DNA from 3 places in the Labrys monachus genome. Region 3 is predicted to be linked to each of the others. Evidence: riboswitches for the same ligand, from Rfam matches in the RefSeq annotation. Region 3 holds a riboswitch; each other region holds the start of a gene.
The links. Region 3 has a riboswitch for cobalamin ahead of J3R73_RS11330 (DUF1636 family protein). Riboswitches for the same ligand answer to the same signal wherever they lie in the genome.

Region 1: linked by a shared signal. The riboswitch ahead of J3R73_RS19160 (aromatic ring-hydroxylating oxygenase subunit alpha) and the one ahead of J3R73_RS11330 (DUF1636 family protein) in region 3 are both predicted to bind cobalamin.
Region 2: linked by a shared signal. The riboswitch ahead of J3R73_RS11895 (HoxN/HupN/NixA family nickel/cobalt transporter) and the one ahead of J3R73_RS11330 (DUF1636 family protein) in region 3 are both predicted to bind cobalamin.

What each region holds. Positions count from the first base shown of each region.
Region 1 covers NZ_JAUSVK010000001.1:4,195,009-4,200,019, forward strand. The annotation lists gene J3R73_RS19150 (porin) at 1-310, opposite strand, end outside; gene J3R73_RS19155 (fumarate hydratase) at 664-2,304, opposite strand; cobalamin riboswitch at 2,529-2,733, shown strand; gene J3R73_RS19160 (aromatic ring-hydroxylating oxygenase subunit alpha) at 2,856-4,100, shown strand; gene J3R73_RS19165 (FAD-binding oxidoreductase) at 4,108-5,011, shown strand, end outside.
Region 2 covers NZ_JAUSVK010000001.1:2,634,461-2,639,471, forward strand. The annotation lists gene mscL (large conductance mechanosensitive channel protein MscL) at 1-10, shown strand, start outside; gene J3R73_RS11890 (pyridoxal phosphate-dependent aminotransferase) at 227-1,396, shown strand; gene J3R73_RS11895 (HoxN/HupN/NixA family nickel/cobalt transporter) at 1,431-2,492, opposite strand; cobalamin riboswitch at 2,587-2,785, opposite strand; gene J3R73_RS11900 (tetratricopeptide repeat protein) at 2,852-4,078, opposite strand; gene J3R73_RS11905 (cold-shock protein) at 4,391-4,600, shown strand; gene J3R73_RS11910 (ABC transporter ATP-binding protein/permease) at 4,847-5,011, shown strand, end outside.
Region 3 covers NZ_JAUSVK010000001.1:2,510,907-2,515,917, forward strand. The annotation lists gene J3R73_RS11315 (autotransporter domain-containing protein) at 1-1,004, opposite strand, end outside; gene cobO (cob(I)yrinic acid a,c-diamide adenosyltransferase) at 1,182-1,784, opposite strand; gene cobU (bifunctional adenosylcobinamide kinase/adenosylcobinamide-phosphate guanylyltransferase) at 1,781-2,287, opposite strand; cobalamin riboswitch at 2,446-2,638, shown strand; gene J3R73_RS11330 (DUF1636 family protein) at 2,818-3,216, shown strand; gene cobW (cobalamin biosynthesis protein CobW) at 3,213-4,253, shown strand; gene cobN (cobaltochelatase subunit CobN) at 4,253-5,011, shown strand, end outside.

The DNA.
Region 1 (5,011 bases), 1.7 Mb from region 3:
GGAACGAACGCAGGATGCCGTAGTCGGTCTGGGTACGGGCATCGAAGCGGATACGTGTCTGCGAGCGGAACGTGGTGACGTTGCTCTTCCGGGTCGACGGCTCGGTGTAGAAATAGTCGGCGCGGATCTGGCCCGAGATCTGCAGGCAGGTGTCGGTGCCGGGAATGTAGAAGAAGCCCGGGCCGAAGGCCGAGCATACTTTCACATATTCCACGGCTTCGGACTTGGCCATCGGCAGGTCGGCAGCCGACGCGGCGCCCAAGGACACCAGACCTGCGGCAAAGCCCAGAAGAATAGATTTGATTGTCATCAAGACCCCCTAATAACGTTAAACATACAACTCGATCTGGCGATGATACCGCCAAGAATAAGTCTATGTTCCTTCACCGCAACAGCGAGGATGGGGCAATCTGTTGCCGCCCAAATCGGTGCTGCGTTGCAGTACGATTGGTCTCGGACAGACGGGGTCGAATAACAATGGCAAGCTGTGTCATGCTTCCGACACAATCGGCCTTTGTCCATGACTGTGATAAATTTAGCACATGCGGCCGATGGCCCGCCGCGACAGGCTGCGGCGGGTCCGCTTCGGGACTCGCGCGGGGGGTGGCGTTCCGGCCGAAGGGCGGTGCCGGCGGGGCACCGCAGCGGGCTACGAGGCCGCTCTTAGCCCAGATTGAGTTCCTTGAAGAAGTCGTTGCCCTTGTCATCGATGACGATGAAGGCGGGGAAATCCTCGACCTCGATGCGCCACACCGCCTCCATGCCGAGCTCGGGATATTCGAGGACCTCGACCTTTCGGATGCAGTCCTGCGCGAGGCGCGCGGCAGGCCCGCCGATCGAACCGAGATAGAAACCGCCATGCTTGGCGCAGGCCTCGCGGACCTGGGCCGAGCGGTTGCCCTTGGCGAGCATGATCATCGAGCCGCCGGCGGCCTGGAAGGCATCGACATAGCCGTCCATGCGCCCAGCGGTGGTCGGCCCGAACGAGCCCGAGGCGTAGCCGGCCGGGGTCTTGGCCGGGCCGGCATAATAGACCGGATGATTCTTCATGTAGTCGGGCAGCCCCCCGCCCGCTTCGAGCCGCTCGCGCAGCTTGGCGTGGGCGAGGTCGCGCGCCACGATCACCGGACCGGTGAGGGACACCCGGGTCTTGATCGGGTGGCGCGACAGCGATTCGAGGATCTGCGGCATCGGCTGGTTGAGGTCGATGCGCACCACCGGTCCGCCGAGCCGGCTCTCGTCGATCTCGGGCAGGAAACGGGCGGGATTGTGCTCCAATTCCTCGAGGAAGACGCCCTCGCGGGTGATCTTGCCGAGGGCCTGCCTGTCGGCGGAGCAGGACACGCCAAGCCCGATCGGCAGGCTGGCGCCGTGGCGCGGCAGCCGGATCACCCGGACGTCGTGGCAGAAATACTTGCCGCCGAACTGGGCGCCGACGCCGAGCGACTGGGTGAGCTTGTGCACCTCGCGCTCCATCTCCAGGTCGCGGAAGGCGTGGCCGCTCTCGGAGCCCTGCGTCGGCAGCGTGTCGAGATAGCGGGCCGAGGCGAGCTTCACCGCCTTCAGCGTCAGTTCCGCCGAGGTTCCGCCGATCACCACCGCGAGGTGGTAGGGCGGACAGGCCGCGGTTCCCAGCGTGAGGATCTTCTCCTTCAGGAAGGCGATCAGCCGGTCCTTCGACAGGATCGACGGCGTCGCCTGGTAGAGGAAGGTCTTGTTGGCCGAGCCGCCGCCCTTGGCGACGAACAGGAACTTGTAGGCGTCCTCCCCTTCCGCCGAGATGTCGATCTGCGCCGGCAGGTTGGTCTTGGTGTTCTTCTCCTCGAACATCGAGAGCGGCGCGAGCTGGGAATAGCGCAGGTTCTTCTTCTCGTAAGCGTCGCGGATGCCCTGGGCGATGGCGCCTTCGTCCTCGCCCTCGGTCCAGACCCTGCGGCCCTTCTTGCCCATCACGATCGCCGTGCCGGTGTCCTGGCACATCGGCAGCACGCCGCCGGCGGCGATGTTGGCGTTCTTGAGGAGATCATAGGCGACGAAGCGGTCGTTGTCGGTGGCTTCCGCATCCTCGAGGATGTTGCGCAGCTGCTGCAGGTGGCCCGGGCGCAGGAGATGGTTGATGTCGGCGAAGGCCTGCTCGGCCAGCAGCCGCATCGCCTCGCCGTCGACGGAAAGGATCTCCCGCCCGCCGACGGTCTCCACCTTCACCCCCTCCCCCGTCAGCTTGCGATAGGGCGTCTCGTCCGGCCCCAGCGGAAACAGCGGCACATGCGGATAGGCGGAGGCGGAAAGGGAATCGGCGGGCATGAGGGAAAGGCTCCGGCAGGTCATCGACATCAGGGCGGTTCCAAACTGCCCATCGCGCCATGATGTAATCGCTATCGGCCTCCCTGCCTATAGGAGCATCGGCCTCGGGCGCGGGCATTTCCGCGCCGGCCGCGCCCGCGGGGAAGGCGCGGGTCCCGTCCCCCGATGTCCTGAAAGCACCATGATAGGTCGGTTCATCTCTAGCCGGTAGCGCCGGGCGGTGTAATCTCCGGCCAGTTCGAGGTGCCGGTCCGACCTGGGAGGAGGACCGGAGAATTGGGAAGCCGGTTTCAAGCCGGCACTGCCCCCGCAACGGTAGAGGAGTTCGGACGCGGCAAAGGCCACTGGGTCGAGGGACCCGGGAAGGCGCCGCTCCACGTCGAGGGACCGCTCCTGAGTCCGGAAACCAGCCTTGAACCGAAGCCGATGGATCGCGGTGGGCGATCCGGAAGGAGGAAGTGCGGCAGAGCGCCCCGGGCGCAAAGGCTCGCGTTCCGCTTTCGCCGTCCGCCGTGCCGTCAAAAGCAAAGATGGTCACGTGGGACTTTGACATGAATGCGCATCACGAGATGCTGGGCCGGCTCCGGAGCCATCGCGCCGGCTTCAGCCTGAGCCGGAAATTCTATACGGACGACGACTATTTCCGCCTCGATCTCGAGCATATCTGGTATCGGCAATGGCTCTTCGTCGGCCATGACTGCGAGCTGGCCAAGCCGGGCAGCTACCTGACCGTGCAGATCGGCGACTATCCCGTCATCGTGCTGCGGTCGGGCGACGGCTCGATTCGAGCCTTCCACAATTCGTGCCGCCACCGCGGCTCGCGCCTGTGCTCGGCGGCGCATGGCACGGTCGCCAAGCTCGTATGCCCCTACCACCAATGGACTTACGAACTCGACGGCAGGCTGCTGTTCGCCCGCGACATGGGAGCGGGCTTCGACGCCGCGCAATACGGCCTGAAGCCGGTCCATTGCGAAAGCGTGGGTGGCTATGTCTGGATCTGCCTCGCAGCCGAGGCGCCCGATTTCGAGGCGTTCCGCGCCCTGGCGCTGCCCTATCTCGCCCCGCATCGCCTGAAGGACACCAAGGTCGCCTTCGAAAGCACGATCGTGGAAAAGGGCAACTGGAAGCTCGTGTGGGAAAACAACCGCGAATGCTACCACTGCGCCGGCAATCACCCCGAACTCTGCCGCACCTTCCCGGAGGCTCCCACCGTCAGCGGCGTGCAGGGCGCCAAGGACGATCCCCTGATCGCGGCCCATTGGGACCGCTGCGAGGAAGCCGGCCTGCCGAGCCTGTTCAGGATTTCCGACAGCGGCCAATATCGGACGGCGCGCATGCCGCTGCTCCGCAACGCCGTGAGCTACACCATGTCCGGCAAGGCCGCGGTGAAGAAGCCGCTCAGCGCCTCGGTTGAGGAAGACAATATCGGCACCCTCCTGCTCTTCCACTATCCCAGCACCTGGAACCACGTGCTGGGGGATCACGCCGTGAGCTTCCGTGTCACGCCGATCGGCCCGAGGGAGACGCAGGTCACCACCAAATGGCTGGTGCACAAGGACGCGGTCGAAGGCGTCGACTACACGATCGACGAGCTCACCCATGTGTGGACCGAAACCAACGACCAGGATCGCCGCATCGTCGAGGAAAACCAGCTGGGCATCCTCTCCCCCGCCTATGAGCCGGGGCCCTATGCCCCCGACCATGAAGGCGGCGTGATGCAGTTCGTCGAATGGTATTGCAACGTCATGGAGCGCTCGCTCGGCGGCGATCCCGTGGCCCTGCGCAGCGTGGCCTGAGGCGGAGATGGCCACGCAGACCCTCTACAGGCATCTCGACGAAGCCCGGCCATGGAGCGACCGCGCCGGGCAGCTCGAATGCGTCGCCGTGATGCATGAAGGCCGCGACGTCGCGACCTTCACCTTCCGTGCCCCCGACGACAGCTGGTTCCGCTACGAACCCGGCCAGTTCGTCACGCTGGAACTGCCGACGGCGGAAGGGCCGGTGCTGCGCACCTACACGCTGTCGTCCAGCCCCTCGCGCCCGCTCTCGATCAGCGTCACCGCCAAGGCCCAGGCCACCAGCGTCGGCACGCGCTGGATGCTGGAGAACCTCAAGCCGGGCACGCGCCTCAAGGCACACGGGCCGGCGGGCCAGTTCACGTTCCACCGCCACCCGGCGGAACGCTATCTCTTCATCTCCGCGGGATCGGGCATCACGCCGATGATGTCGATGACGCGCTTTGCCGAAGATCACGGCAGCGCCGTCGACATCGCCTTCGTCAACTGCGCGAGAAGGCCGTCCGACATCATCTTCCGCCACGAGCTCGAGCGGATGGCGGGACGCATGCGGCACCTCAGACTGGCCTGGATCGTCGAGGAGAGCGATCCGGGGGAGGCCTGGACAGGGTTCCGCGGGCGCCTCAATGCGCCGGCGCTGCGCCTGATCGCACCGGACTTCCGCGAGCGCGAGATCTTCTGCTGCGGCCCCGCCCCCTTCATGGCCGCGGTGAAGGACATGCTGGAGGCGAATGGCTGCGACATGCGCCGCTATCACGAGGAGAGCTTCCATCCGCCGGAACCAGACGCCCTCGCGGCCGGCGGCGAGCCGGCCGACGGCGCGGCGCAGGGCAGCGTCGCCTTCGTGCAGTCGGGCATCGAAGTGCCGGCGACCGGCGGGGAGACCATCCTCCAGCTCGCCAGAAGCGCCG
Region 2 (5,011 bases), 120 kb from region 3:
CCGGCAATAGGGCCGCGGCCGAGTCGCACTTCACGGAGAAGCGCTCGTCCTGGGAACGCGGGCGTCCCGCCCGCGCGCTCCATTCGTGCGGGCGATGCGATCCATTCCAACAATTGATTTCGGTCCCGCCTGCCATGGCCTATGCTTGTCGGCCGGCCGTGTAGGCCGAAATCCCGCAAGGAACGATGCCGTGACCGCCGCCGCTGCCGAGAAGATCCCGCCCGCAATGCCGTCCTTTCTCGACGGCCTTCGTCCGGAGGCGCTCGGCGCGCCGGAAAGCGGCATCGTCGAGGTGATGAATTACGGGCGCACGCGCGAGGGCATGATCCCGCTCTGGGCGGGGGAGGGCGACGTGCCGACGCCGGCCTTCATAACCGAGGCCGCGACGCGTTCCCTCGCCGCCGGCGAAACCTTCTACACCTGGCAGCGCGGCATTCCGGACCTCCGCGAGGCGCTCGCCCGCTATCACACCAATCTGTTCGGCAAACCGTTCGAGCCGGGTCGCTTCTTCGTCACGCAATCGGGGATGCATGCGCTGCAGACCTGTGTGCGCATGGTCGCCGGCAAAGGCGACGAGGTGATCGTGCCGAGCCCGGTCTGGCCGAATTTCCCGGCCGCCATCGGCGTCGCCGGCGCGACGCCGGTGATGGTGCCGCAGATCTACACGGATGCGGGCTGGCAGCTCGACCGCCAGCGCATCGCCGATGCGGTGACGCCCCGCACCAGGGGCATCTTCATCAATTCCCCTTCCAACCCCACAGGGTGGGTGGCCACGCCGGACGATCTCGCCTTCGTGCTCGATCTCGCCCGCCGCCACGGCCTGTGGATCTTCGCGGACGAGATCTACACCCGCTTCCATTATGCCGGCGGCCGGGCGCCGTCCTTCCGCGACATCCGCACGCCCGAAGACCGCATCTTCTTCACCGATACCTTCTCCAAGAACTGGTCCATGACCGGCTGGCGCATGGGCTGGATCGAGGCGCCGCCCGAACTCGGGCAGACCATCGAGAACCTCGTGCAATATTCGACCTCGGGCGTCGCGGCCTTCATGCAGCGCGCCGGCATCGCCGCACTCGACCGGGGCGAGAGCTTCGTGCAGCACCAGATCGCCCGGGCGCGCCAGGGGCGCGACATCGTCGTCGACGGGCTGGGCGCCACCGGCAAGGTCCGGTTCGCGCCGGTGAACGGCGCCTTCTACCTGTTCTTCACCGTCGAGGGCCGGCCGGATGTGCGCCGCCTCGGCCTGGAGATCGTCGATGACGCCAATGTCGGCCTCGCCCCCGGCACGGCGTTCGGCCCCGGTGGCGAAGGCTTCATGCGCCTGTGCTTCCTGCGCAGCCCCGAGCAGCTGCAGGTCGCGACGCAGCGGCTGGTGGACTGGCTCGGCCGGATCTGACGCCGACGCCGCGCCGGCGTCGGACCCGGCGGCCTCAGGCCCGCGTGGTGTTCATGTCGAAATCGTCCAGCCGCTTGGCCTTGTAGACGATATAGGAGATCACCCAGGCGGCGATGAAGATGGCGATGATGGCGAAGCCGAGATTGTTGAAATTGTCGTTCAGCGCGGCGATGAAGTCCCAGAACGCGCCGGTCAGGGCGAATCGGTCGCCGATCAGCCCCAGCGTCTCGATGCCGCCGATCAGCACGGCGACGACGACGGAGACCAGCGTGATCGTCATGTTGTAGTAGAGCTTGCGCATCGGCTTGACGAAGGCCCAGTCATAGGCGCCGAGCATCATCACGCCGTCCGTGGTGTCGACCAGCGACATGCCGGCCGCGAACAGCACCGGGAACACCATGATCGCCTCGAACGGCACGCCCTTGGCGGCCTGGGTCGCGGTGACGCCGAAGGTCGCGACCTCGGTCGCCGTGTCGAAGCCGAGGCCGAACAGGAAGCCGACCGGCAGCATGTGCCAGCTCCTGGAGACGAGCCGGAACACCGGCCGGAAGATGCGGGCGAGGAAGCCGCGATTGTTGAGCAGGATGTCGAGATCCTCCTCGACATAGGCGCCGCCGATGCGCACATGGCGGTAGCTCCTGTAGATCGACAGGAAGATCATGATGTTCATGGCCGCGATCACGAACAGGAACAGGGCGGAGACGCCGGTGCTGATCGTGCCGCCGATGTCCTGCAGGCTCCGGAAGCCGCCGAGCAGGGTCGCCGCCCCGGCGACGGCGGCCGCGACGATGACGATGACGAGCGAATGGCCGATGGCGAAGAAGAAGCCGACGGCGACGGGCCGCCGCCGCTCCTGCATCAGCTTGCGCGTGACGTTGTCGATGGCGGCGATATGGTCGGCATCGACCGCGTGGCGCAGGCCGAGCCCGTAGACCACGAGCGCGATGCCGAGCAGCGCCGGGTTGCCGTGGAAGGCCATGAGCGCCCACAGCCAGCCCCCGAGATTGAGGATGGCGAGCACGACATAGATGGCGATGAGCCGCCCTTTGAAATCGGGCGTGCTTTCGGTGAAGAAGCGTCGAATCGGGATTGGCATGGAGGATTTCTGCTTTTGACGTCTCATGTCATTGCAGCGACCGGCTTGCCCCGAGGGGGACCGATACATCGGGACACCCCGCCCGATGTTCCTGCTTTGACGTCCGGCGATGGCAGGTTTCCTGGCTCGCGGGTCGGCGCCGTTCTCCGGCCTTCCCAGGTCCATGCGGGTCCCAGTGGCGATGTGGAGGCGGCTCGTCGCTGACAGTTGCGGGGGCAGCCGCGGCCTTGGGCCACTGCCCGCACCGCGTTCCCTTTTGATCCCCGGAGGGAACCATCAGGGGACAGCTAGCCGTGCCCGCCCGTCGCCGTCAAGACTGGCCTGCGACAAAGCCCGGGCGGAGGCCTCGGCCGCCAGGCCTATGGCGTCGAGCCGAGGCGGTAGAGGCCGGCCTTGGCCACTTTGCTCGCGGGATCGAGCTCGAGGGCCTTCCGGAAGTCGCCGATCGCAGCATCACGCTGGCCGCGCCGCTCCTGCACCTTGGCGCGCAGGGCGTAATAGTCGGGGACGGTGTCCTGGGCGGCGATGGCCGCATCGGCGTCCGCCAAGGCGAGGTCGTACTGGTCGGCGGCAAGATGGGTCTTGGCCCGCTCCACCAGCGTATCGGCCTTGCTGGCCGGCAGCGACAAGGCTTTGTTCATGTCGTCGAGCGAACTGTCGTAATCGCCGAGCTCGCGCCAGGCGATGCCGCGGGAGACATAGGCCTGCGCGAGATCGGGCAGTTCGCGGATGGCCTCGTCGTAATCGGCCATGGCCTCGTCATAGCGATGGAGCGCGGCGTAGAGCTGTCCCCGCTCCAGCCGGGCGGCCGGGAAGTCCGTCTCCAGCGCCAGCGCCCTCGAATAGTCCGACAGCGCGCCCTCGGTGTCGCCGAGCTGCCAGCGCACATAGCCGCGGCTGAAATAGGCGGAGTCGAATTCGGGATCGAGATCGATCGCGGCCTGCAGGTCTTCCTGGGCTCGCACATAGTCCTTCATCTCGATCAGCGAGCGGGCGCGGCCGTAGAAGGCGTTCTTGTAGGTCTTGTCGACGCGGATGGCCTGGGTGTAGTCCTCGACCGCGGCGATATGGTCCTCGAGCGCCCGCTCGGCGTCACCCCGGCCCTTATAGGCCTCCTGGTCGCGGGGATCGAGGGCGAGCGCTGCGTCGAAATCCTTGGTGGCTTCCTCGTTGCGGTTGAGCTGGATCAAAGCGAAGCCGCGATTGACCAAAGCGAGCGATGCGTGTCGGTTGGAGGCGATGGCGCTGGCGTAATCGTCGAGCGCCGCCTGGTCGCGGCCGAGGCGCAGATAGGCGTCGGCCCGGGCGGTCAGGGTGGCCATGTCGCGCGGGCGCAATTGCAGGGCGGCGGTGTAATCCTCGACCGCATGGCCGTCATCGCCCTTGTCGGCATAGGCGAGCCCGCGACGGTAGAGCACGATCGCTTTGGTGGATTTGGAAAGCGGCCTGTCCAGAAGCTGGGTGCAGGCGGGGATGCGCTGCTCCGCCGCCCCTCGCGAGCAGTCCTTGTCGGCCGTGTCGGCAAAGGCGGGCGAGGCGAGCGCCAGCGCCGTCAAAAGGATGGAAAAACGACGAAAAACGATCATTCCGAATCCGGGTCAGGCATATCGGGGAGGCGGCGACACGGCGGTCGGCGCTCGCATCCATAGAGCAAGCGGGAGCCGCAAGGAATGGCGGATTGACGATGGATGCACGGCAAAACTGTGATTTCGCAAGCTCTTGTGAGGGCAGACGAATTTGTGGTATCGATTTTGGGTCGATTTGGCCGGAAGACTGGGCCGGTTCGCCTTTGCTTTGCGGGGCGCTCGTTCAGGACACCCTCTCCAAATTTCGCAGAACCGGGCGAACACGGCACGCCGTGGGTCGTCCATGCTTTGGAACGAAGTAAAGGACTACCTATGAGCACGGGAACCGTGAAGTGGTTCAATACCCAGAAGGGCTACGGCTTCATTCAGCCGGACGACGGTGGCCGCGACGTGTTCGTGCATATCACCGCAGTGGAACGCGCCGGCATGCCGGAATTGCGTGAAGGGCAGAAGATCGGCTACGAGATCCTCACGGATCGCAAGACGGGCAAGGCCGCCGCCGGCAATCTCAAGCCTGTCTAGGCTTGCGATATCGCTATCCGCCTCAGGGCGCGCTCCGGCGCGCCTTTTTTAATGGCCGAGGGCGGGCCGGATCAGCCTGTCCTTCCCGCCCGGATTCCTTTCACGAAAAGCTGAAGAAGCTTACAATTTGCTCATTTGCCGCCATGAAACCGGCGTGACAGGGTTGTGTTAATCCATTCTCCACAAGGTTGAAGGCAAGTGGCGGGATCGCCGCTTGCTGCACTGCCCTTCTCGAAAGGCCGCTTCATGATCCGAATTCTCGCGGGCCTCGTCGGCCTCGCCACCCTTGGTTTTGCTGCAGGAGCAGCGATGGGGCCGGTGCCGTTCTACTTGCCCGTCGCCGCGTTGATCCTGGCGGCCGTCCTCTTCGCGTCCGCAAGGATTCCGACGGTCATCCGGTTCCTGATCGGT
Region 3 (5,011 bases):
TCGAGCGCCGCCGCGATCGAGGGGGAAGCCGGGTCGAGGAAGCAGGCCTGCCCTGTGAACAGCTCGCGATGGACCGGCAGATCGGAAAGCAGGAGGGGCGTGCCGTGGCTCGCCGCCTCCGCCGCCGACAGGTTGAACCCCTCGAAGCGCGACAGGGTGACGAAGGCCCGCGCCCGGCGATGAAGCCGCTCCAGCCGGCGCCGCTCGACATAGCCGAGATGGCGCACGCGCCCTCGTATGCTCGCCGGCAGCGCGGCGAGATGGCGGTCGAACTTTTCGCCGCCCTGGCCGGTGACCACCAGCTCCAGAGCGGGATCGTGGCCGGCGAGCGCGGCGAAGAAGGACAGCAGGCCGGCGAAATTCTTGTGCGGGTGATAATGAATCGGCGCGAGCAGGAAGGGCGCGCGTTCGCCGCCGGCCGGCCCGGCCGAAGCCGCCATGTCGACGGGGTTGACGTCGACGGGGTTGTAGATCACCCGGTGACGGCGCGGCGTGCCGATCTTGTCCAGGAACTGCCGGCGCGCCGCCTCGCTGATGAAGACCACCTCATCCGCATTGTCGCGGGTTTCCGCGAAGGTGCGGTACAGCGCATCGACCCTCTCGGCCGAGAACAGCTCGGGCAGATAGGCGAACTGCACGTCGTGCAGCACATTGACCACGCGCGGGCCGCCGGCGCGTGCCCGGCCGGGAACCGGTGACTGGAAGTTGGGGAAAAAGAACACCGAATCCGGATCGGCCGCGGCGATGCGCTCCGCCACCAGCCGCTCGCGGTGGAGATAGGGCATCTCCGCCCCGGGAAGCCCGAGCGCCGGCGCCCTCGCGCGCGCCGAGACGAGCCTGTCGCCATAGCGCCGCTTCAACTGGCGGAAAAGCGTCCGCGAGAATTCGACCACCCCGCCAATGGCGGGATAATCCTCAACGATATCAAAATAATAGATTGTCCTGCCGGAGGATCGCCCCAAACCCTCGCCGGCGCGGAACGCCCCCGTCCCAGCCCCTGTCACCACTCGCTCCCCGATCTGCCCCTCTACGATCGTGAGATATTAGTGGCATGGACATACCGTCGGTTGCAATGCCGCCGCTAAGAAAGGACCGCCGGAAGGCTTGGGTCGATTGGGTAAAGCTCCCATTTCCACAGGGGAAAGGACCCTGCAGCGGCCCGCCCCTAAGCAGGATTCCGCTTAGAATTCGATGCCTTCCTGCGCCTTCACGCCGGCGGCGAAGTGGTGCTTGACCAGCGTCATCTCGGTGACGAGGTCGGCGGCCTCGATCATCTCCGGCTTGGCGTTGCGGCCGGTGACGACGACATGCAGGTCCGGCCGGCGCCGCTTCAGGGCCTCGACGACGGCGCCGAGGTCGAGATAGTCGTAGCGCAGGGCGATGTTGAGTTCGTCGAGCACGAGCAGGCGGATGCCGGGATCGGCCATCATCCCGAGCGCCGCCTGCCAGGCCCGTTCGGCGGCGGCGACGTCGCGGGCGCGGTCCTGCGTTTCCCAGGTGAAGCCCTCGCCCATACTCTTCCAGGTCACGAGGTCGGCGAAGCGCTCCAGCGCCGCGCGCTCGCCTGTCGACCACGCACCCTTGATGAACTGCACCACGCCCACCCGCCAGCCATGGCCGAGCGCGCGCATGATCAGTCCGAAGGCGGCGGTCGACTTGCCCTTGCCGGGGCCCGTATTGACGATCAGCAGGCCCTTCTCGATGGTCTTGGAGGCGACCTCGGCGTCCTGCACCGCCTTGCGCTTTTCCATCTTCGCCTTGTGGCGCGCCGCTTCGTCCGTCATTTCACCACCATCGGCAAGCCTGCCACCATGAAGATCACCCGATCCGCCAGCCGGGCGACGCGCTGGTTGAGCCGGCCCTGATCGTCGCGGAAGGCGCGGGCGAGGGCATTGTCGGGCACGATCGACAGGCCGACCTCGTTCGACACCATGACGACCGGCCCGGACGCGGCGGCGATCGCGGCCTCCAGCCGGTCGAAGGCCGGTGCCAGGGGATGCTCGCCCAGCATCAGGTTGGTGAGCCAGAGCGTCAGGCAGTCGACGAGGACCGGACCCGCCGCCGCCGCCAGCGCGCCGGGCAGGCCGAGCGGGGCTTCGCTGGTCTGCCAGCGCGCATCGCGGCGGGAGCGATGCTCGGCGATGCGGGCCCGCATCTCGTCGTCGAAGGCCTGGGCGGTGGCGATATAGCACCACGGCGCAGGCTCGGCCGCGACGAGTTCCTCGGCGTACCGGCTCTTGCCGGAACGCGCGCCGCCGAGCACGAAGGTGAGGCGAGGAGCGATCATGCTCCGTACTTGCAGGCTGCGCGCCGGGAAGGCAAGCGCCGCGTCGGTCAGGGGCGGCCGCTCGTTCGGCGAAGGTTCTTCGGACAGGCCTCCCCGCTCGCCGCCCCTTGTCGGCTGTTTTCGTGGAGGGGCCGATTGACAAGCTTTCAAGCAAGGTCCTTTAGTCGGCTTCGGACGGTCTCTCGTCGAGAGATCAAAGGGAATGCGGTGCGGGGCTTCGGCCCCCATGCCGCGGCTGCCCCCGCAACTGTAAGCGGCGAGCGCTCCGCCACTGGGCCACTGGGAAACCGGGAAGGCGGCGGAACGCGATGAACCGCGAGCCAGGAGACCTGCCGTCCACGGGAACCGGCCGCCTCGATGCAGGCGGCCTGCTCCTCCTTCGTTTTGCCCGCCCGCAGGATCGGTGCGGGGCAAAGGCCGGTCCGGGCGGGGCGCTCCGGGATGCCGGTTCCGCTTTCGGCGGTCGCCGGCCTGTCCGACGACCGCTTGCGCCCTGCCAGTTCCGCCGCGGCGGAGGACGAAAGGGCCGAATGCGCGCAGATCCATCCCAGGCCGAGCCTCATGACGTGCTGATCCATGTCTGCGTCACCTGCCGGCGTGCGGACGACGATGCCGATGCGCCGCGCCCCGGCGCGCGCCTGCACCGGGCGCTGGCGGACGCGCTGCCGGCCGGCATGGCCCTGCGGCCGGTCGAGTGCCTCGGCAATTGCCGCCGCTCCTGCACCGTCGCCGTCTCGGCGCCGGGCTGCTGGACCTATGTCTTCGGCGATCTCGTCGCCGAAAGCGGCACGGAGGTCCTCGCCGCCGCGGCGCTGCTCGCCGGTTCCACCGACGGGCTGATGCCCTGGCGCGGCCGTCCCGAACCGTTCAAGCGCGGCATGATCGCGCGCATACCGCCTCTCCTCGATCACAAGGAAGCCGCCGAATGAGCCTCGCCAGCAACAGCAAGGTGCCCTGCACCATCGTCACCGGCTTCCTCGGGGCCGGCAAGACCACCCTGATCCGCAACCTGCTGGCGACGGCCGGCGGCCGCCGCCTGGCGCTGATCGTCAACGAGTTCGGCGATGTCGGCGTCGACGGCGACATCCTCAGGTCCTGCGGCATCGACAGCTGCCCCGAGGACGCCATCGTCGAGCTCGCCAATGGCTGCATCTGCTGCACGGTGGCGGACGATTTCGTGCCGGCGCTCGAAATGCTGCTGGCGCGGCCGAACGCGCCCGAGCACATCGTCATCGAGACCTCCGGCCTCGCGCTGCCCAAGCCGCTGGTCAAGGCGTTCAACTGGCCGGCGATCCGCTCGCGCGTCACCGTCGACGGCGTCATCGCGGTGGTCGACGGTGCCGCGGTCGCGGCGGGCCGCTTCGCCGACGATCCGGAAGAGTTGAAGCGCCAGGCCGAGGCGGACGGCGCCCTCGACCACGACAATCCCCTGGAGGAGGTCTACGAGGACCAGCTCCTCTGCGCCGACCTCGTCGTGCTCAACAAGGCCGACCTGCTCGGCGAGAGCGAGCTGGCGGGCGTGGAGAGGGACATCGAGAGGACGGTGCCGAGGGCGGTCAAGGTCGTGCGCACCTCGGAAGGGCGCATCGATGCCGCCGTTCTGCTCGGGCTCGGCGCCGCGGCCGAGGACGATCTCGCCGCTCGGCCCTCGCATCACGATGCCGAGGAGGAGCACGACCACGACGATTTCGACACTTTCGTCGTCGACCTGCCGGCCATCCTCGAAGCCGACGCGCTGATCTCGAAGCTGCGCAAGGCCGCCGAAGACCACGACATCCTGCGCATCAAGGGCTTCGTCGCCATCGAGGGCAAGCCGATGCGCCTGCTGGTGCAGGGGGTCGGCGCCCGCTTCTCGCAGCATTTCGACCGGGCCTGGGCGGTAGGCGAGGCGCGCTCCAGCCGCCTCGTCGTCATCGGCGAGAAGGGGCTCGACCAGGACGGCATCCGCAAGGCGCTGAACGGCTGATGCATCTCCTGCCGGCGGATACGCGCTCGCTCGATGCCGGCGAGGCGGCGGTGGACCTGGGCCAGGCGCCCGGTGCGATCGTGTTCGCCTCGCTGAGCGACAGCGATCTCGCTTTGGCGGCCGCTTCCGGGCTCGACGGCCTGCGCATCGCGCCGCTGCAGAAGCTGCGCCATCCGATGTCGGTCGACCTCTATGTCGACAGTGTCGCCCGACACGCCAAGGCCATCGTGGTGCGGCTGCTCGGCGGCATGGATTACTGGCGCTACGGCGTGGAGGAGTTCGCCGCCGCCGCCCGCAGCAATCGCATCGCGCTGGCGTTCATTCCCGGCGACGCCCGGCCCGACGGCCGGCTCGCCGCGCTCTCCACCGTCCCGTCGGAAGCCCTGGAGCGGATCGACCGCTATTGGCGCGAAGGGGGCCCGGCCAATGCGAGAGCGTCCCTTCTCTATGCTGCGAGGCTTGGCGGCCTCGATTTCGGCGCGCCGGCGGCGCCGGCGGCAATGCCCAAATATGGTGTTTTCGTCCCAGGCGGCGCCCTTCACCCTCCCCTGAAGGGGGAGGGTCGATGCGAAGCATCGGGGCGGGGTGATTCTGCTGGGCGTTCCGAGTTTCCACCCCACCCCGGCCCTGCGGCCCCACACTCCCCCTCCAGGGGAGTGTGGGGCCGCGCCGTCATCCTGTTCTACCGCTCGGTCCTGCTGTCCGCCGACACGGCGCCGATCACGGCGCTGGTGGAGGCGCTCGAAGCCCGCGGCCTC